Regions from separate parts of the Dermacoccus sp. 147Ba genome, predicted to be linked through region 2. Evidence: riboswitches for the same ligand, from Rfam matches in the RefSeq annotation. Region 2 holds a riboswitch; the other holds the start of a gene.
The links. A riboswitch is a leader RNA that binds a small molecule or an ion and turns the genes downstream of it on or off. The one in region 2 is predicted to bind cobalamin.
Positions count from the first base shown of each region.

Region 1 (9,655 bases), on a different contig from region 2:
GACGGCCATCGGCTCGGCCTTCCCCATGAGTCACGAACTCACCCACGAGGTGCGCGGTCGCGACCTCATCACGGGCCTTCCGCGTGCGGTCACGCTGACGAGCGGGGAGATCCGCCGAGCCCTCGAACCGCACCTGCTCACGATCTGCGAGACGGTGCGCTCCACCCTCGACTCCTGCCCTCCCGAACTGGCCGGCGACGTCCTCGACGGCGGCATCGTCCTCACCGGCGGGGGAGCGATGCTGCGCGGCCTGGACGTGCGCATGAGCCACGAGTTGGGCGTTCCCGTCCGGTTGGCCGAGGATCCACTGACCGCGGTCGTCACGGGCGCGGGCACGTGCGTCGAGGATCCAGCAGCGACGCGGTCGCTGCTGTCGCAGGTGGAGCGTTGAGGCGAGATTCGGGTGCGTCCGCGGCGGTGGCTGCGCCGGGACGCGGTACCCGGTCGCGCGCCCGACGGAGGCGCATCGGTGTCGCCGTCCTCCTCGTCATCGCGCTCGTCGTCAACCTCGTTCCGCCGGTGCGCGACGGCGTCAGTTCGCTCCTGTCACGTGGCGTGACGTCTCTCGTCTCGTCCCTCACCGGGCGCGACGCGGAGGTGAAGCGCCTGACGAAGGAGAACCTGGCCGCGAGCGAACGCGCTCGATCGGCCGAGGAGAGACTCGCAGCGGTCGAGGAATCGGCAACGCTCTCCGAACGATTCGGGGGCGGCAAGCACGATGTTGTCGTCGGTCATGCCGTCGCCTTCACGCCGGCACCTTCAACGGGTAGCGAGCGGAAGGTCGAACTGGACATCGGCTCGCGCGACGGCATCTCACTCTCGCAGGCCGTCGTGGGCGATCGCGGCCTCGTGGGGCGCATCACCGCAGTCCGGGCCGACTCCTCCACGGTCACGCTGCTCGCCGACCCCTCGTCCGTAGTGGGGGCGCGCGTCGAGCGCACCCGTTCCCTGGCCCGACTCAGCGGGAGCGCGCCGGCGGGTGTGGCCAAGCGAAGCGGCAGCGAGGTCAGCCTCGTCGTGGCCGACGGAGGTTCGGTACGCATCGGCGACACCGTCGTCACGGCAGGCAGCCCGAACGGGTTCCCGTACCCCGCCGGTATTCCGCTCGGGAAGGTGAGCCGCGTCGAGGCCGACCACGGTCAGGCGGAGCGCAACGCCGTCGTGCGTCCCTTCGTCGACCCCGGTGCGCTCGAGGTCGTGGGTGTTCTCGTGCCGCAGGAGAACCACTGATGGCGCGCGTGGCTGCTGAAACCCCCGGTGCTCCCGGTCGCACGCCCCTGCGCGAGCCCACGACGATCGTGGCTCGGCCCTCCGCCGTCACGTGGAGCCGCGTTGCGTGGCTCGTTCTGACTCTCCTGCTCGCCGTCACCGTGTTGCCCCTCGTTCCCACCTGGGCGCCGTGGATGCTCCTGCCCCTGCTCGTCACCGCAGGCGTGACCGGCGGAGCGTGGTCCGCCGTCGCCTGGGCGATCGCCGGGGCGCTCCTGCTCGACCTCGCGCCGCCCGCGTCGTCGGCGCCGGGCCTCGCGCTCGTTCCCGCGGTTGCGGCGGCGCTCGTCGTCACCAGGGCCGCGAGGTCGTGGAACAGCGCCGCGTGGGTACCGGCCATCGTGGGCGGCCTCGGAGCCCTCACTGCCTCCCTTGTCGTTCTCGCCCTGCGAGTGGTGGCCTCCGGCTCGGTTCAGGTCGAGCCGTACTCGCTGCTCGGCTCGACGGCCACGACGGCCGTTCTCACCGCAGCCCTCGCTCCGACCTGGGTGCGGTGGACGTTGCGCGAGCAGGAACGAGGACGCGCATGACCCGGCTGCGCCGAGGCGTGCCGAGGGAACGCCGTCCGTTCGGACCGTTCCTCATGCCGAGCTTCCGTGGGGCAGGTTCGCGTGGTGCGCGAGGGGCGTCGGGACGTGCGCGGTTGCTCGTCATGGCTCTTGTCGTCGCTCTCGTCGCGACGATCATGGTGGGTCGCCTCGTTCAACTGCAGATCGTCGACGGCGCGAAGAACGCGACGGCCGCAGCGGACATCAACACGCGTGACGTCGTCGTGCCTGCCCAACGCGGGCGGATCCTCGCTGCCGACGGCACCGTTCTCGTCGGGAACGGTTCGACGACGACGCTGACGATCTCGCCGCAGGCCCTCGCGCGTGACGACGCGCCGAAGGTCATCGCGCGCGTCGCCTCGGCCATCGGCCGGGATCCGCGGAGCCTCTTGGCGCGGACGAAGGCGTGCGGGACGAAGGGCGCCGCGCCGTCGCCGGTCTGCTTCGCCGGGCATCCCTTCGAGGCGGTGCCGATCGCCTCCGACGTCGAGGCGTCGGCTGTGAACGCGCTGCTCGAGCGCCCCGAGGCCTACCCCGGCATCGCGGTGCGACCGACAGCGACCCGAACCTACGGCTCCCGCGGCGACTCCCTCGCCCAGGTCGCCGGTTACCTCACGGCAGCGACAGCCGACGACACCGACGTCGCGACCTCGGGGTCGGGTGTGCCGACGCTGCTCGGTCGCACGGGTGTCGAAAAGCAGTACGACGCCGTCCTGCGCGGACGCGACGGCAAGCGCTCCACCGCCATCGGACCCGACGGCACGGCGCAACGTCAGGTGGCGGACGTGCCGCCGGTGGCGGGCCAGGACGTCGTCACCTCGATCCGCCCCGCCGTGCAGGACGCCGCAGCGAAGGCGCTCGCCGACGGCATCGCAGCAGCCCGAAAACGCGGGCAGAAGGCCGGTTCGGGCAGCGTCGTCGTCCTCGAGGCGAACAGCGGCAACGTCGTCGCCATGACGAACCAGCCCACCTACGACCCGTCCGTGTGGAACGGCGGCGTGACGCAGGCCGAGTACGACTCGCTGCTCGACACCAGGGCCGGCGACCCGCTGACCAACCGCGCCATGTCCGTGGCCGGCCCGCCCGCGTCGACGTTCAAGGCGTTCTCCCTCTTCGCCGCGGCTCAGACCGGTGTGGATCCGAACGGCTCGTACTCCTGCCCGTCGTCGGTCATGATCGGCAACCGCTCCTACAGCAACTTCGAGTCGCAGGCGCACGGCACGATCGACATCCCGAAGGCGCTCGAGGTCTCCTGCGACACGGTTTTCTACCGGTGGGCGTACGACGCCTGGGTCAAGGCCGGGGGAGTGAAGGCGTCCACCGACGCTCCCGACCCGTATGCCAGCGTGGCCCGCGAGTTCGGCTACGGCGCGCGAACCGGGGTGGACCTTCCCGCGGAGGCGAGCGGCTCCCTTCCCGACCGCGCGACGAAGCGCCGTGAGTGGGAGGCGACGAAGGCGGCGTCCTGCCGGCGGGCGAAGAGCGGGTACCCGGAGATCGCTGACAAGGACCGTGCCTCGTACCTCACGCAGGTGGCCAAGGAGAACTGCACGAGCGGCTACGTCGTGCGCGCCGGTGACGCGGTGAACTTCGCCATCGGCCAGGGTGACGTCGCCGCGACGCCGATGCAGGTGGCCACGTCGTTCGCCGCGCTCGCGACGAACGGGCGCGTACCGACGCCCCGCGTCGCCGTGGCAACCGCGCGTTCGGACGGCAGCTCCCAGACGGTGCTCCCGACGCCCGAGGCGCGTGTCCTCGGCCTCGATGCCCGGATGTACGCCCGCGAACTCGAGGGCCTCAAACGGGCGGTCTCGACGGGAACGGCCTCCGAGGCCTTCCGAGGCTTCGACCTCGACGCGCACCCCGTCTACGGCAAGACAGGGACGGCCGAGGTCTACGGCAAGCATGCCACCGCGTGGTTCGCCTCGTTCGGCGGGGCGGACGAGGACGGCAAGCGCTACGTCGTCGTCGTTCGGGTCGACGAAGGAGGCGAGGGTGGACGGACCGCCGCACCCATCGCGCGCTCCGTCTGGGACGCGCTCGTCAGGCGCTCTCGCTGAGACGAGGGCGCACGGCGGCTGGTGATAGCCTGGATGCGATCTTCGGCTCGTGCCGGAGAGTCGAGAACGAGGGGAAGCCGGTCGAATTCCGGCGCTGACCCGCAGCCGTAGATCAGTCCGCTGATGAGCCGGAATGCCTCGTCTCGGCTGTGTCTGATCACATCTGCCTCATCACACCCGTCGAGGTCAGCGGGAGGGGCCCGGCTCGTCGTTCGAGCAGGGTGTCGCCCACCGGCCACGCACCTGCCCGGAAGGTCATCATGACGACCCACCTGCGTCGCGCCGGATTCACCAGCGCCGCCCTCGTCGCTCTCGCTGCCGCAGCTTCGGCCCCCGCCACCGCAGCCCCGGCGACGGGAACCGACGCCGCGGCGTCCTTCCTCGCCGGGCAGTTCGCGGCGGGCGGGCACCAGCTCAGCTCCACCTACGCGGGTCAGACCTACCTCGACGCGGGCCTTTCCGCGGACGGCATCCTGGCCCTTACGTCGGCCGGTGTTGCGGGCAACGAAGCCGGTGCCGCCACGACAGCGTTCGCCAAGGGTGTGGGTGACTACGCCGTGCCGGGCACCGACGTGTACGCGGGAGCTGTGGCGAAGTCCCTCATCGTCGCGAAGGCACAGGGGCAGAACCCGCGCGCGTTCGGCGGCGTCGACCTCGTCTCGAAGCTGCAGGGCCTCGAGGAGCCGAGCGGCCGCTTCTCCGACGTCTCGGCCTACGGCGACTACTCGAACGCCGTCACCCAGTCCCTCGCCGTCATCGCGCTGCAGAAGGCCGGCGCGCCCGCTGACGCGAAGGCCACGAACTACCTCCTCTCGCTGCGCTGCAATGACGGCGGATTCCGCTTGGCCGACGACGGTTCGGCGTGCGTCTCCGACCCCGACGCCACGTCGTTCGCCGTGCAGGCGCTCGCCGCCGCCGGCGGTCACGGCGCCGACGTGACGAAGGCCGTGAACTTCCTCGCCACGAAGCAGAACGCCGACGGTGGCGTCGCCGGCGGAACGGGCACGACCACCCCCAACGCCAACTCGACGGGCCTCGCGGCGGTGGCGTTCACCCTCGGCGGTCAGGACGCGCGCGCTGTTAAGGCGCAGTCGTTCGTCGCCTCGCTGCAGTACGGCTGCTCGTTCCCTGCCGCTGTGCGTGGCGCCATCGCGTACGACCGCACCGCGTTCGCGGCGATGAAGAGCGCCGGTGCCTCCGGCAAGCTCGCCGGCAACGAGACCCGCGCCACGTCCCAGGGTCTCTACGCGTTCACGAGGGCGCCCCTCGTCTCGTTGACGAAGGGTGGCGCCACCGCGACTCCCGCCATCTCGTGCTCCTCCGAGCCCACGTCGTCGCCCAGCACCTCGACGTCCACGACGAGCGCGCCGAAGCCGACGAGCTCCTCGTCGAGCAACTCGACGTCCACCTCCGCCACGCCGGCTCCCACGAGCACCACGAGCGCCACGAGCACGGATGCCACCGCAGCGCCGACCTCGACGACGAGCCCGAGCGCGCCGTCCACGTCCACGGTGCCGCAGTCGACGTCGACGACGCCCGCCACCGGCCCGATCGTGAACACCGACAAGGTCTCGGACAACACCGTGCCGTTCGGCTTCGCCTTCGGCGCCGTCATCCTCGTCACCGCGGGAGGTGCCGTTGCGTACGCGCGTCGCCGCTGATCTCGCGCGCCTCGGCGCACCGGTTCTCGTCGGCGCCTCGGCCCTCGCGGGCCTCGGTGCCGTGACGACGGGTGCCGCAGCGCCCGCGTCCGCTGCGGGTGCGTGCACGAGTGCGACGAGCGGCGTGACCGTCGTCGTCCAGTTCCCGAGCGGCTCGGCCACCGGCTGCGCGCCGGGTAGTCCGGGCACGGCGCTCCAGGCGCTGCGGGCCGCCGGGTTCTCGACGACCGGTTCCACGCAGTACCACGACGGCGTGCTCTGCGGCGTCAACGGGTACCCGTCGAGTTCGCCGTGCCGGATGCCTCCGCCGAACGCCTACTGGACGGTCTTCAGCGCCAAGCGCGGCGGCTCGTGGAACTACTCGAACCTCGGTGTCGCCTCGCTGCCCGCCACCCCGGGCGGAGTCGTCGGATTCCGCTTCGGCAGCGGCACCGCGCCGTCCGTGCCCGTTCCTGCTGCGATCACGTCGCCGAAGCCGAGCACGACGAAGCCCACGACATCGACTCCGAGGCCCAGCTCGCCCAAGCCGAGCAGCACGAAGCCGACCACGTCGCAGCCGAAGCCGTCGAGTTCGAAGCCCTCGTCCAAGCCGTCCTCGACGAAGGCCGGCTCCACGACGGCTGCGCCGAAGCCGACGTCGAGCAAGCCGTCGTCGACGGCGGGTTCGACGAGCAGCCCCCAGCCGACCACCTCGGGGTCGAAGCCGGGCCAGGGTGCCACGTCGACTCCCACGGTCAAGGCAACGGCCCTCGTGACGAAGGACGGGAAGCCACTCAAGGTCATCACCTTCAGTGACGGCTCGTCGACGACGCTCGATGCGAACTCGAGCGATGCCAAGAAGTACAAGGTCGGTGTGAAGAAGAAGGGCGGTACGCCCGCCGCCACCAAGATGACCGGTACGAAGGTGCCCCAGCCGAAGAACACTGCTCACCCGAGCATCTCGACGTCGGGCAGTGTGCCCGGTCTCGCCGTGCCGGAGAAGAAGAGCTCAGGCAGCGACAACCTTCCCGGCATCATCGCCGGTGTCGGTGTGCTCGGCGTCGCAGCCGTGGGAGCCGGATACGCGGCACGTCGTCGCGGATGACCTCGGCCTCCGGCCATCGCCGTCGCGTCGTCCACCCCGGTGCGTGGTGGATGTGGGCGACGGCGATGGCCGTTGCCATCGCCACGACGACGAATCCCGTCCTGTTGGCCCTCGTGCTTGCCGTCGTGGTGCTCACGGTCGTCGCTCGGCGCCCCTATGCGCCGTGGGCCCGTAGCCTGCGCCTCTACGCGGCGCTCGGAGCCTTCGTCGTCGTGAGCCGCGTCGTTCTGCATGTCCTCGTGGGCATGAAGACGAGCGAGACGATCGTCCTTCCGCTGCCGCAGGTGGAGCTTCCCGAGTGGGCTCGCGGCATCACTCTTCTCGGCCCGGTCGGTCTTGGCGGCCTCGTCGGTGCCTTCCTCGAGGGCCTGCGCCTCGCCACGATGCTGTTCTGCTTCGGCGCAGCCAACGCCCTCGCCAACCCCAAGCGCCTGCTCGCGGCCACCCCGCCGGCCGTCCGTGACATCGGGACGGCCACCGTCATTGCGTTGTCCGTGGCACCCCAGCTCGTCGAGAGCGTCCAGCGGGTGCGCAAGGCGCGCGTCCTGCGTGGCGACGCCCGCCGCGCCACGCGCGTCAAGCAGGTGGCCCTTCCCGTGCTGCACGACACGCTTGACCGCTCCATCTCCCTCGCGGCCTCGATGGAGGCACGCGGTTATGGCCGTCGGGCCGAGCGGCCCTTCGTGACGCGCTTCGTCATCGGCGTGCTCATGCTCGGCGGCGCGCTGCTCACGTGCGTCGGCGTCTACGGCACGATGCAGGGCTCTGGAGCCGAGGGAGTCGTGAGCGACGTTCCCTGGTGGACGACGGCGCCCGTGCTCGTCGTCGGCATCGTGGCGAGCGTGGTCGGGGTGGCATGCGCCGGACGTTCGATGCGTCGCACCCGCTACCGGCGCGACCCGTGGGGCCTGCTCGAGTGGGCCGTCGTGGCCTGCGGCATTGTGACGCTCGTGGCTGTTCGTGCGGTTCTCGAGGACCAGCCCGACGCGCGCAACCTCTCGGTTTCGCCCCTCGCCATGCCGGTGGTGCCCCTGTGGCTACCGCTCGCGCTCGTGCCCGCGCTCCTGCCGGCGTTCTTCACACCCGAACCGGAACGCCCGCGGCGTACGAGCGCGCCCGAACGCACCCTCGACGACGCAGCGCCCGGACGCGACGCCCGGGCCCTGCGAGGAGCCACCTCATGACCGAAACACACGACACAACTCCCGCGGGGGACGTGGGAGGGCGTGACGCGGCCACCGTCTGGACCAGGGAGCCTGCCGTCGTCATGGACGCCGCGACGCTGACGTACGACGGGGCCGAACACCCCTCGCTGCGCGACGTCGACCTGCGCATCGAACGCGGTGAGCTCGTCGCCGTCATCGGCCGCACCGGCTCGGGCAAGTCGACGCTCCTCGGGCTGCTCACCGGGCTCGTCCCGCACTTCACGGGCGGACTCCTGCAGGGCAGGGTCGTCATCGGCGGGCTCGACATCTCCGAGAACAAGCCCAGCGAACTCGCCTCCGTCGTCGGGTACGTCGGGCAGGACCCCCTCGCCGGCTTCGTCACCGACACCGTCGAGGAAGAACTCGCCTACGGCATGGAACAGCTCGGCATAGCGCCGGAGGTCATGCGTCGGCGGGTCGAGGAGACGCTCGATCTGCTTGGTATCGCCGAGCTGCGCGAGGCTCCGTTGCGCGACCTGTCGGGCGGCCAGCAGCAGCGCGTCGCCATCGGCAGTGTGCTCGTCATGCACCCGCAGATCCTCGTCCTCGACGAGCCCACCTCGGCGCTCGACCCCACGGCCGCCGAGGACGTTCTCGCCGTACTCACGCGCCTTGTCCAGGATGTCGGTTCGACCGTCGTCGTCGCGGAACACCGCATCGAGCGCGTGCTCCCGTTCGCCGACCAGGTCGTGCACGTAGGGGCGAACGGCGTCGTCACCTCCGGCGCTCCCGGCGAGGTGCTCGGAGCATCCGACGTCGCACCGCCGGTCGTCGAACTAGGTCGTGCCGCCGGTTGGTCGCCACTGCCGCTGACGATCCGCGACGCGCGGCGGGTGCTCGTGGAGCGCGTCGCGAGTGCGCCCTTCACGGTCGAGGCACCGCCCATCCGCGGGACAGACGTGCCCTCGACTGCGCCGGTGCTCGAGGCGCGGGGCGTACGCGTTCGCCTGTCCGGCCTCGACGTCGTCGCGGGTGTGGACCTCGACCTTTGCGCCGGCACGGTGACGGCTCTCATGGGCCGCAACGGCTGCGGCAAGTCGACGCTCATGTGGGCGCTTCAGGGAAGTGGCCGGCGTGACGGCGGCAGCATCGGCGTGGTCTCCGCACGAGGCGAATCGCTCGACCCCGCGAAACTGAACCCCGCGCAGCGCCGCGGTCTCGTCGGCATGGTGCCGCAGACCGCCGGGGACCTCCTCTACCTCGACACGGTGGGGGAGGAACTCGCGCAGGCCGATTCCGAGGCCGGCCGCGAGCCCGGTGCTGCCAAGGCGTACCTCGCGAACCTGGCCCCGGGCATCGACCCGGCCATGCATCCCCGCGACCTGTCCGAAGGGCAGCGCCTCGCGCTCGTCCTCGCCGTCCAGCTCGTGGCCGAACCTCAGGTGCTCGTGCTCGACGAACCGACCCGCGGTCTCGACTACGCCGGCAAGGAGGCCCTGCGGGCGATCCTGCGCACGCGCGCCGACGAAGGGCAGGCCGTTCTCGTGGCGACGCACGACGTCGAGTTTGCCGCTGGAGTGGCCGACGAGGTCATCCAGATGGCCGGGGGAGAGTTCATCGCCACCGGCAGTGCACGCGACGTGCTCACAGCGTCGCCCGCCCTGGCCCCACAGATGGCGAAGGTGCTCGCGCCCGTTCCCGCTCTCACGTTGGCCGATGCGCTGACGGTGCTCGGAGTGCCGTCATGAGTCCGCAGGCTTCTGTGAACCCGGAAGAGCGCGCGGGCACCGCCCGACCGGTGAAACGCGCCTCCCTCTCGAAGGCAACGAGCGCCGTCCGTCTGAAGCCGCGTAGCGCCGCCACGATCCTCGTCGTCAGCCTGATCGGG
Region 1 covers NZ_SEHL01000001.1:306,680-316,334, forward strand. Annotated here, with positions in the region: gene EVU97_RS01450 (rod shape-determining protein) at 1-391, shown strand, start outside; gene mreC (rod shape-determining protein MreC) at 388-1,230, shown strand; gene EVU97_RS01460 (hypothetical protein) at 1,239-1,799, shown strand; gene EVU97_RS01465 (penicillin-binding transpeptidase domain-containing protein) at 1,796-3,877, shown strand; cobalamin riboswitch at 3,897-4,038, shown strand; gene EVU97_RS01470 (prenyltransferase/squalene oxidase repeat-containing protein) at 4,138-5,538, shown strand; gene EVU97_RS01475 (hypothetical protein) at 5,516-6,622, shown strand; gene EVU97_RS01480 (energy-coupling factor transporter transmembrane component T) at 6,619-7,806, shown strand; gene EVU97_RS01485 (ABC transporter ATP-binding protein) at 7,803-9,515, shown strand; gene EVU97_RS01490 (ECF transporter S component) at 9,512-9,655, shown strand, end outside.
Region 1: linked by a shared signal. The riboswitch ahead of EVU97_RS01470 (prenyltransferase/squalene oxidase repeat-containing protein) and the one ahead of EVU97_RS02955 (VWA domain-containing protein) in region 2 are both predicted to bind cobalamin.

Region 2 (9,655 bases):
CCACTCCTCGCCGCCGCGGCCGAAGACGAAGTTGTCGCCGCCCTTGAGGCGGACGACGTGCTTGCCTTCGCGGGCGCGCTCGACGAGGAGGGCGTTGATCGTCTCCTGCGGCGTGAATTCCCCGCGCGGGATCTTGCCGACGTTGACGAGTTCGGCGTCCGGCCGCGCTTGCGCGAGTGAGGCCAAGGGCGCGAGCCGGTCGTAGACGACGACGTCGGCCTGCTTGACGGCCTCGAGCCCAGCCACGGTGAGCAGCCCGGGGTCGCCTGGGCCGCCTCCGACGAGGACCACCGCCCCCGTTGCCTTCCGCGCGGAACTGCCCGAACTTCGGGCGTCGGGCGCAACACCCTTCAGGTGCGCGGACGCGTCGACGACCAGGGCATACGCGAAGGGGTCCGGCTCCTCGACATGGGTGAGCTGGCCCCGCGCAGCCAGATCCTCCGTGACGGCGGACCGTTCCTGCGCGGGAACGTCGACCCGAAAGCCCCGTTCTGCGAGGTCGGCGACGACAACCCCGACGCGCTCGTCGGTGCGATGGACAAGAGCTTGCTTCATGACCTGGGCTCCCTCGGGTCCGCCTCGCCGGTTCGCTGGAGGACTCGCCCGAGGGCGGCGAGGAGGGCGTCCGTCGTCAGCGGGTCACGCACAGCGAGTCGGATCCATTCGGGCCCGAGGCCGGGAAAGGTCTCGCAACGCCGTGTGGCGAAGCCCTCCTCTCGCAGTCGTGCGTGGACGCCCGTTCCCACCTCGACCGTGACGAACGGTGCGCGGGACGGCAAGGGGTCCAGACCGAGCGCGCGTAGTCGGTCGACGAGGTGTTCGCGCCACTGCTCGGTCTCGACAGCCCACTCAGCCACCTGGCGCAGGGCGCTTGGTGAGGTCGTGAAGATCGCGGCCTCGGCCGCGAGCGTGTTGACCGACCAGTGCGGTTGGGCGTGAGAACACAGGGCGACGAGCTCGGTGTCGCCGACGAGGTAGCCGGCGCGCAGGCCGGCGATCGACCAGGTCTTCGTCAGCGAGCGGACGACAAGCAGGCCCTCGACGTCGTCGACGGGTCCGTTGACGAGCGAGGCGTGCTCGCCGGGCACGAGGTCCATGAACGCCTCGTCGACGACGAGGATCCGGCCCGGTCGGCGCAGGGCGAGAAGCTCGGCCCGGGAGTGAAGCGCACCCGTGGGGTTCGTCGGGTTCCCGACGACGACGAGGTCGGCGTCATCCGGAACGCTGTCGAGGCTCTCGCCGAGCCACGTTCGCACGATGTGAGGTCTCGGCCGATGGCCTGCGCGCTTCAGGGCGGCGTCGGGCTCGCTGAACTGGGGGTGAACCACGAGGGGCGTGTCGAACTCGAGACCGCGCGAGATGAGGGTGAAGGCCTCCGCCGCACCGTTCGTCAGCAGCACCTGATGCGGCGCGACCCCGTGACGCGCTGCGACGGCGTCCCGGGCGGCATCGGCACGGGGGTACGCCGCGAGGCCGGAGAGATTGGAGGCGAGGTGCCGCGTGAGGTCGGCGGGTGGCTGCGCGGCGCGGACGTTGACGGCGAAGTCGATCAGTGCCTCGTCCAGCTCGTCGTCGCCGTGGAAGAGCGTGGGGTTGCCGACCGGCGTTTCCCCGGAGAAGAAGCTTCGTCCGTGGGCGCCGGGCGCAGACGGAGCCTGCGGGCCGGCGTGAACGGCGTCCGCGAACGTGACGGCCCGCTCCGGCGCTCCGGCCCAGTGCGTGTGGAGGTAGGACGCGTGAACGGTGGGGTGCCCGGCGCCCGCGGGGTCGAGCGCGAATCCCTCGGCAGCACCGTCGAACTCCCAGGCGGGCTGCCCGCCCGTACGGGGCTCGGTGACGGTGCGGTGGAACTCGTGGCCGCGCACGGGCGGGTTGTCCGGGAAGGCTGGGTCGATCGCCTCGCGGTAGCCGAGGGTGAGGCGCGGGCTCATCGTCGCGCGCGCGTCGATGACGTCGGCGAAGCGGTGTCCGTCGACCTCGGCGAGGAGGTAGAGCATGCCCGCGCACTCAGCGACGGTCGGTACCCCCGCGCGGACAGCCGCGGCAACGTGATTGAGCAGCGATCGGTTCTTCGCGAGCGCCGCAGCGTGTACCTCCGGGAAGCCGCCGCCGAGGTAGAGGCCACGCGTGCCCTCGGGCAGAGCCTCGTCCGTCACGGGATCGAAGACGACGGGTTCGAGGCCCTGGGCGCGCAGCAGCTCGTCGGTCTCGGCGTAGCGGAATGTGAAGGCGCGGCCGCCGGCGACGGCCACCCTGGGTCGTTCGTCACCGGGCGCGAGCTGACGCGCGGGTGGCGTCCACGGTGTCGCCTCAAGCGGCGCCGCGGCGCGGGCCACCTCGAGCAGCGCATCGAGGTCAATGTGCTCTGCGGTGGCACGCGCGAGGTGGTCGAGCGTGGCGCGGGCGTCCGCGCTCTCCTCGGCGGGCACGAGTCCGAGATGGCGGGACGGAACGCTGACGCCTGCGTCGCGCGGCATGGAACCGAGCACACGGATGTCGGCCTCGGCGCAGGCCCGGCGCACTTCGTCGGCGTGCCGCGGCGACCCGGCCTTGTTGAGGATGACGCCCGCGACGTCGAGGCGCGGGTCGAACGAGCGCAGCCCGTGAACGACAGCCGCAACGCTCCGGCTCGCCGAGGAGATGTCGACGACGAGGACGACAGGCGACTGTGTGAGCCGAGCGACGTGAGCCGTCGAGGCGAAACCGTCCGTGCCGAGTCGACCGTCGAAAAGGCCCATGACACCTTCGATGACGGCAACGTCCGCAGGGTCCGGCTGGTGGGCCCCGGCGAGCAGAAGCGGCGCGATGCGTTCCTCACCCTGCATCCACGGATCGAGGTTGCGCCCGACGCGCCCCGTGGCGAGCGCGTGGTAGCCGGGGTCGATGAAGTCCGGGCCGACCTTGGCCGGCGCCACATTCAACCCGCGCGCGGCCAGCGCGGCCATGACACCGACGCTGACCGTCGTCTTGCCCTGCCCCGACGAGGGCGCAGCGAGGACGACGCGAGGGAGCACGTGTGAGTCGCGCGCCCCTGATCCACTCACCATTCGATGCCCCGCTGGCCCTTCTGGCCGGAATCGAACGGGTGCTTCACCTTCGTCATCTCCGTCACGAGATCGGCGACCTCGATGAGCGCGGGGTGCGGGTCACGTCCGGTGATGACGACGTGCTGGTGGCCGGGGCGCGAGGACAGGGTCTCGGCCACCTCGTGCGGGTCGATCCAACCCCACTTGATGGGGTAGGTGAATTCGTCGAGGACGTAGAAGCCGTGTGTATCGGCGGCCAGTCGTCGCTGGATCTCGCGCCACCCCTCGAGCGCATCGGCAGCGTGGTCCTCCTCGGAGCCGGCGCGGCGCGACCACGACCAGCCGGAGCCCATCTTGTGCCACTCGACCGGGCCACCCTGGCCCGTGCTCGTGTGGACTTCACCGAGCGCTTCGAGCGCGGCCTGCTCACCGATGCGCCACTTGGCGGACTTCACGAATTGGAAGACGCCGATCGACCAGCCCTGGTTCCAGGCGCGCAGCGCGAGCCCGAAGGCGGCCGTCGACTTGCCCTTGCCCGCGCCGTGGTGGACGACGACGAGGGGGCGGTTGCGGCGCTGACGGGTCGTGAGGCCGTCGTCCGGAGTGCTGGGGGTCTGTCCCTGGGGCATCAGGCTGCCTTCCCGTTCGAGGTGCGCGGCGTCGCCGCGGGAGCGATGGCGTCGATGAGGCCGGTGGCCGAGACCTGCTCGAGGGGTACGTGACGGGCCAGCATCCGCTGGGCGAGCTGCCCCGCGAGGCCGAGTCGGAAGCGTCCCGATTCGCAGTCGACGACGATCGTCTCGACGTCGAGGGAGTGCCACCTATCGGCCACGTCGAAGGCTCGCTCGAGGGCGCGCTCGCCGCTCGTCGCGCGGCCGTCGGTGACGAGCACGAGCAGGGGACGTCGGTTCGGGTCGCGCAGCCGCTCGATGCGCAGCACGTCCGCCGCTTCGAGCAGGCCCTCCGCGACAGGGGTGCGCCCGCCGTGCGGAACGTCGGCGAGCAGGGTCGCGGCTCGGTCGACGGAGGAGGTCGGCGGCAGGACGAGGCGGGCACCGTCGCCGGCGAACGTCACGAGGCCAACCTTGTCGCGACGCTCGTAGGCGTCGAGCAAGAGCGAGAGCACGGCGGTCTTGACCTCGCTCATCCGCTTGCGTGCGGCCATCGAGCCCGAGGCATCCACGCAGAAGAGGACGAGGTTGGATTCACGGCCCATGATCCGCGCATGGCGCAGGTCCGCCGGTTCGACGAGGAGCCCCGAGCCGGGCTCGGCCTTCCGTGCTACTTGCCGCACGGCCGCTTCGCGGACCGTCGCGAGGAGGTGGACCTTGCCCTCACGATCGGGGCGTACACCGACGACGCGGCCCGTCGTCGTTTCGGCGCGGCTGCGTCGTCCGGCCTCACCTCGACCGATGCTCGACAGTTCGAAGCGCTGTGGGCGGTAGGGGGCGCCGACCGATGCCGTCGCGACGGGTGCGGCCGCGTTCTGCGGTTCGTCCTGTGTATCGGCAGGGCTCTGATCCGCCTCTGTCTCGGCGTGCGTGTCGTGCGAGGACGTGGGTGACTGCTCGTCACGCGGGCTGTCGTCCTGGGCAGGCGGCGATTGAGGAGAATCGGCGCTTGGCCCGTCAGTCGCTTCGCTCCCGTCGGCGGCCTCGGAGTTGGACGGCTCCTCGTCGTCGGGCTCCTGCGGCTCGTCGCCGGGATCGTCGCCGCCCTCGGGCGGCGGGGGCGGTTCCTCGTCGAGCAGCCGATCGAGAAGGTCTTCGTCCAGGCCGGGCGGGTCGAAGGGGCCGCGGCGTCGGCGGTGTGCGAGCGCAAGGACGGCCGCTGCGCGGATGTCCTCACGCTCGACGGCGTCGGCGCCACGCCACGCGGCGTGCGCACTGGCCGTTCGCGCGATGACGATATCGGCACGCATCCCGTCGACGTCGAAGCCGGCACACACGCGGGCGATGGTGCGCAGCGCCCACGGGGAAAGGACAACCCCTCCGACACGCTCCTGGGCCGCGGCGATGCGCTCTCGCAGGCGAGCCTGATGGCCCGCGAATCGTTCGAGGAACGCATCGGGGTTCGCGTCGAAGGCGAGGCGACGCGTGACGACTTCGGCGCGGACCTCGGGGTCACGCGAGGCTGCGACGTCGACGGAGAGGCCGAAGCGGTCGAGCAGCTGGGGGCGGAGTTCGCCCTCCTCGGGGTTCATCGTGCCGACGAGGACGAAACGGGCTGCGTGCGTCACCGACATGCCGTCACGCTCGACGGTGTTGCTGCCCATCGCGGACGCGTCGAGCAGGAGGTCGACGAGGTGGTCGTGCAGGAGGTTGACCTCGTCGACGTAGAGCAACCCACGGTTGGCCTCGGCGAGCAGGCCGGGGCGGAACTCGGCGCTGCCGGCGCCCAAGGCCCGGGCCAGATCGAGCGAGCCACTGACTCGGTCGTCGCCGGCGCCGACGGGAAGTTCGACAAGACGGACCGGGCGACTCGTGGCGTCACCGTCGGCGTCGTGAGGGCCGTCGGGGCAGTTCGGCTCCGGGGTCCGCGGGTCGCAGCTGTAGCGGCATCCGGCGACGACGTCGATCCGGGGGAGCACGTCGACGAGCCCGCGCACGATGGTCGACTTGGCCGTGCCCTTCTCGCCGCGAACGAGCACACCACCGATGGCCGGTGAGATTGTCGTCAGCACGAGAGCCAGTTCGAGGTCGTCTGCGCCGACGACGGCCGTGAAGGGGTAACGGGACATCACGAATCCTCCTGGCAAGTGACCACGCTTGCCGTACGAGATGCCACGGCTCGTGCACGTGGCAGGTGATGACGACGTCCTGGCTCGCTTCGAAGGGAAGCTCACAGTGGCGGGACCGCTCCGGATTCTCACCGGTATTCCTCGTCATGCAACCGGGAGACATCATGGCAGACGCGCGCGCCGTGGTGGTGTCCGGGCCGATCCGAGGTTTCGCGTCCCTCAGGGCCGCCGTCGGTGCTCAGCGTTGTCGTAGGGTGTCGGCCATGATCGAGGTCGTGGGCATCGGGGACGACGGGTGGAGTGGTCTCTCTGAAGCCTCACGACACCTCGTGGAACGGGCTGACACCGTCATCGGAAGCCCACGTCAGCTCGACCTGCTGCCGTCGATGGGACAGCAGGAACGGCGACCCCTGCCGTCGCCGCTGCGCGACAACCTGCAGTCGCTTGTCGGCGAATCAGGCAGGCACACAGTTGTTCTCGCATCCGGAGACCCGTTTTTGTCGGGCATCGGAACGACGCTGATCAAGGCAGTTGGTCGGGAGGCGGTGCGTGTCCACCCGGCGCTCTCGTCGGAGGCGCTGGCCCGCGCTCGGATGGGGTGGTCGGCGGAGTCCGTCGACGTCGTCACCCTCGTCGGCCGCTCCACGGACCGTTTCCTTCCGTTCGTCACCCCTGGTGCCCGTCTCGTCCTGCTCTGTTCGGACGGTGACAGCCCCGCGGAGGTTGCACGCCTCGCCGTGGAGGCAGGCGCCGGAACTGCACAGCTCACCGCGTGGTGGCACCTCGGTGGCCAGAACGAGGGCTCGCACAGCACCACCTGCGCTGCGTGGGGTGACGAACGCACCCCTGACCTCGTCGTCGTGTGCCTCGAGGTCGGTGTTCTCGACGCCGAGCCACAAGCCCTCGGGCCCGCCCCCGGTCGTGCCGACGACGCTTTCGAGCACGACGGACTCATCACGAAGCGAGACGTGCGTGCCACCGCCCTCGCCCGGCTGCGCCCGTGGCCCGGTCAGGTCCTGTGGGACCTCGGCGCCGGCTCGGGGGCCGTGGGGATCGAGTGGTGCCTCGCTGCCCCGCGGGCCCGCACGGTCGCCATCGAGCGCGATCCCGACCGTGCCGATCGGGTGACGCAGAACGCCGCCCGCTTCGGCGTCTCCTCCCGCGTGGACGTCCACGTCACCAGCACGAGCGCCGCCGTGCGCGACGACGACCTGCCTCGACCGGATGCCGTCTTCCTCGGCGGTGGACTGGATCGTGACGTCCTGGACGCCGCGATTGCAGCGTTGCGGCCCGGTGGTCGTCTCGTCGCCCACGCCGTGACGAGAGAGAGCGAAGCGCTGCTTCACGAGGTACACCGCACGCACGGCGGCTCACTCACCCGCCTTGCCGTCGAACATCTCGAGCCTCTCGGGCGCTTCAACGGCTGGAAGCCTGCCCGTAGCGTCGTTCAGTGGTGCCTGACGCGGCCCCCCAGGTCGAAGGAGTCCGCATGACCGTCCACTTCATCGGTGCCGGTCCGGGAGCGGCCGATCTCCTCACGCTGCGCGCCGTGAACCTGCTCGAGCGCTCGTCGGTGTGCCTGTTCGCCGGCACCTACCTCGACGCGGCCGTGCTCGCTCACCTGCCCGCCGACGCCGAACGTATCGACACGCAACGTCTCGACCTCGACGACATCACGCGCCTCATGGCCGAGGCTCACGCCCGCGGAGCGGACGTCGCGCGGCTGTGCTCGGGCGACCCGTCGATCTACTCGGCTCTCGCCGAGCAGACCCGACGACTCGACGCTCTCGGGGTGCCGTGGGAGGTCTGCCCGGGCGTGCCCGCCTACGCGGCCACAGCCGCCGTCATCGGACGAGAGCTCACGGCCCCTGAGGTGACGCAGTCGCTCGTCCTCACCCGCGCCCAGCGCGATTCGACGAAGATGCCGCCGGGGGAGGAGCTTGCGAACTTCGCCCGCACGGGTGCGACCCTCGCGCTGCACCTGGCAATCCGTCACACGGACCGGTTGTGCGTCGAACTCGCGGAGCACTACGGCCCGGAATGCCCTGTTGTCGTCGGGTACCGCGTGAGTACGCCCGAGCAGCTCGTCCTGCGCGGAACGCTGACCTCGATGCCTGCCCTGGTGGCAGATGCCGCGCTGCGTCAGGCCGCTGTCATCCTCGTCGGCCCTGCCCTCGCGAACGACAACTTCGTCGAGTCGCACCTCTACAGCGCGTGTCGCGAGCGTCCGACCGGCGACTGACGCTCGGCGCCCATCAGGCGGTACCTCAGCTGACGAAGCGCGGCGTCCAGACGCGGCCGTCCTCGGTCATCCGCGTCGAACTCGCGCCGACGATGACGAGGCACCCCATGTCGATCGTCTCCGGATCCAACTCGCCGAGCGTCGTCGTGCGCAGTTCCTCGGCGTCGCGACCGACGTGGCGAGCCACGGCCACCACCCGGTCGTGGGGCAGCTCCTCGCGCAGGACGGTGAGCGCGTCGCCGAACTGGTGCGGCCGGCTCGCCGATCGGGGGTTGTAGAAGGCCATGGCCAGATCGGCTTGGGCGCAGGCTCGCAGTCGCGCGTCGATGACATCCCACGGCTTGAGGCGGTCCGACAGCGAGATGAGCGCGTGATCGGCACCGAGGGCCGCGCCCGCGAGGGCCGACGCGGCATGAGCTGCCGTGATGCCAGGAACGACGTGCACGGTGACGTGGCGCAGACCGGCGTCGGCGTTCGCGCGCGCCTCGAACACCGCTGACGCCATGCCGAACACGCCCGCGTCGCCACCCGAGACCACTGCGACGTCCTCGCCGTCGGCGGCAAGGCGCAGCGCGAGGGCCCCTCGGTCGACTTCGACGGTGTTGCCGCTCGCGTGACGCGTCAGCCCGGGGCGCTGCGGCACGCGCTCGACGTACGGCGCGTACCCGATGACGTGGGCGACTCGACCCAGGACCTCGGTCGCTTCGGGGCTCAGCCAGCGGTCGGGACCGGGCCCGAGGCCGACGACGTGAACCGTCCCTACCGCGCCCGACGGGCTGGTTGACGGAGCCGGTGCGGATCCCTCCGCGCGGCCGGCAGCGTCAGCCCGCCTGTCGAGGCCGGGAACGACGACGAGCGCCATGTACGGCACGGTCTCGGGATCGACGTCGGCGACCGGCAGCACCCGTTCGCCGTCGCGGCTGGCCCGCTCGACGTACACGGCACGCTCGAGCAGGTTCGCCTGACGCAGTGCCTCATGCACATTGGCGAACGTGCGCCCGAGCTTCATGATGACGGCGGCGTCGGTGTCGGCGAGGCGACGCGCGAGTTCCGGCACGGGCAAGGTGCCCGGCAGAACCGTGAGCACGTCCTCGTGACGGCACAACCCTGAACCGATGGCCGCCGTCGCGCCGGAGACGGACGTGACGCCGGGAACCCGATGCGTCTCGAACTCCTCGGCGAGCAGGTCGTGGACGTACATCGACGAGCCGTAGAAGAAGGGGTCACCCTCCGCGAGGAGGACGACGGTGCGTCCCGCGCGCAGGTGCGCACCAAGCCGGGCGGCGCAGTCCAGGTAGAAGTCCGCCAGAGCGCCGTGATATCCGCGCGGATGGGCAGCCTCCCCGGTCGTCACGGGGTAGACGAGTTCCTCCTCGACGGCGGGCACCGCACGTTCGGCGAGGAGTTCGGCAACGATGGAACGCGCGATGCTCGATCGCTTCGGGCCCCGGTGGTAGGCGACGACATCCGCCGACTCCACGAGGCGGGCCGCTTTGAGGGTGAGGAGGTCGGGATCACCCGGCCCGAGCCCCACGACGTGCAGAGCTGCTGGTGCCGGTGCGCTCATGCCAGTTCGTCCCGCGTCGCGAGAGCGTTGATCGTGGCAGCAGCCATGGCCGAGCCGCCCCGACGTCCGTGCACCGTGAG
Region 2 covers NZ_SEHL01000002.1:136,897-146,551, forward strand. Annotated here, with positions in the region: gene cobA (uroporphyrinogen-III C-methyltransferase) at 1-555, opposite strand, end outside; gene EVU97_RS02945 (cobyrinate a,c-diamide synthase) at 552-3,014, opposite strand; gene cobO (cob(I)yrinic acid a,c-diamide adenosyltransferase) at 3,041-3,655, opposite strand; gene EVU97_RS02955 (VWA domain-containing protein) at 3,655-5,766, opposite strand; cobalamin riboswitch at 5,822-5,948, opposite strand; gene cbiE (precorrin-6y C5,15-methyltransferase (decarboxylating) subunit CbiE) at 6,030-7,259, shown strand; gene EVU97_RS02965 (cobalt-precorrin-4/precorrin-4 C(11)-methyltransferase) at 7,256-8,008, shown strand; gene cobJ (precorrin-3B C(17)-methyltransferase) at 8,034-9,575, opposite strand; gene EVU97_RS02975 (precorrin-8X methylmutase) at 9,572-9,655, opposite strand, start outside.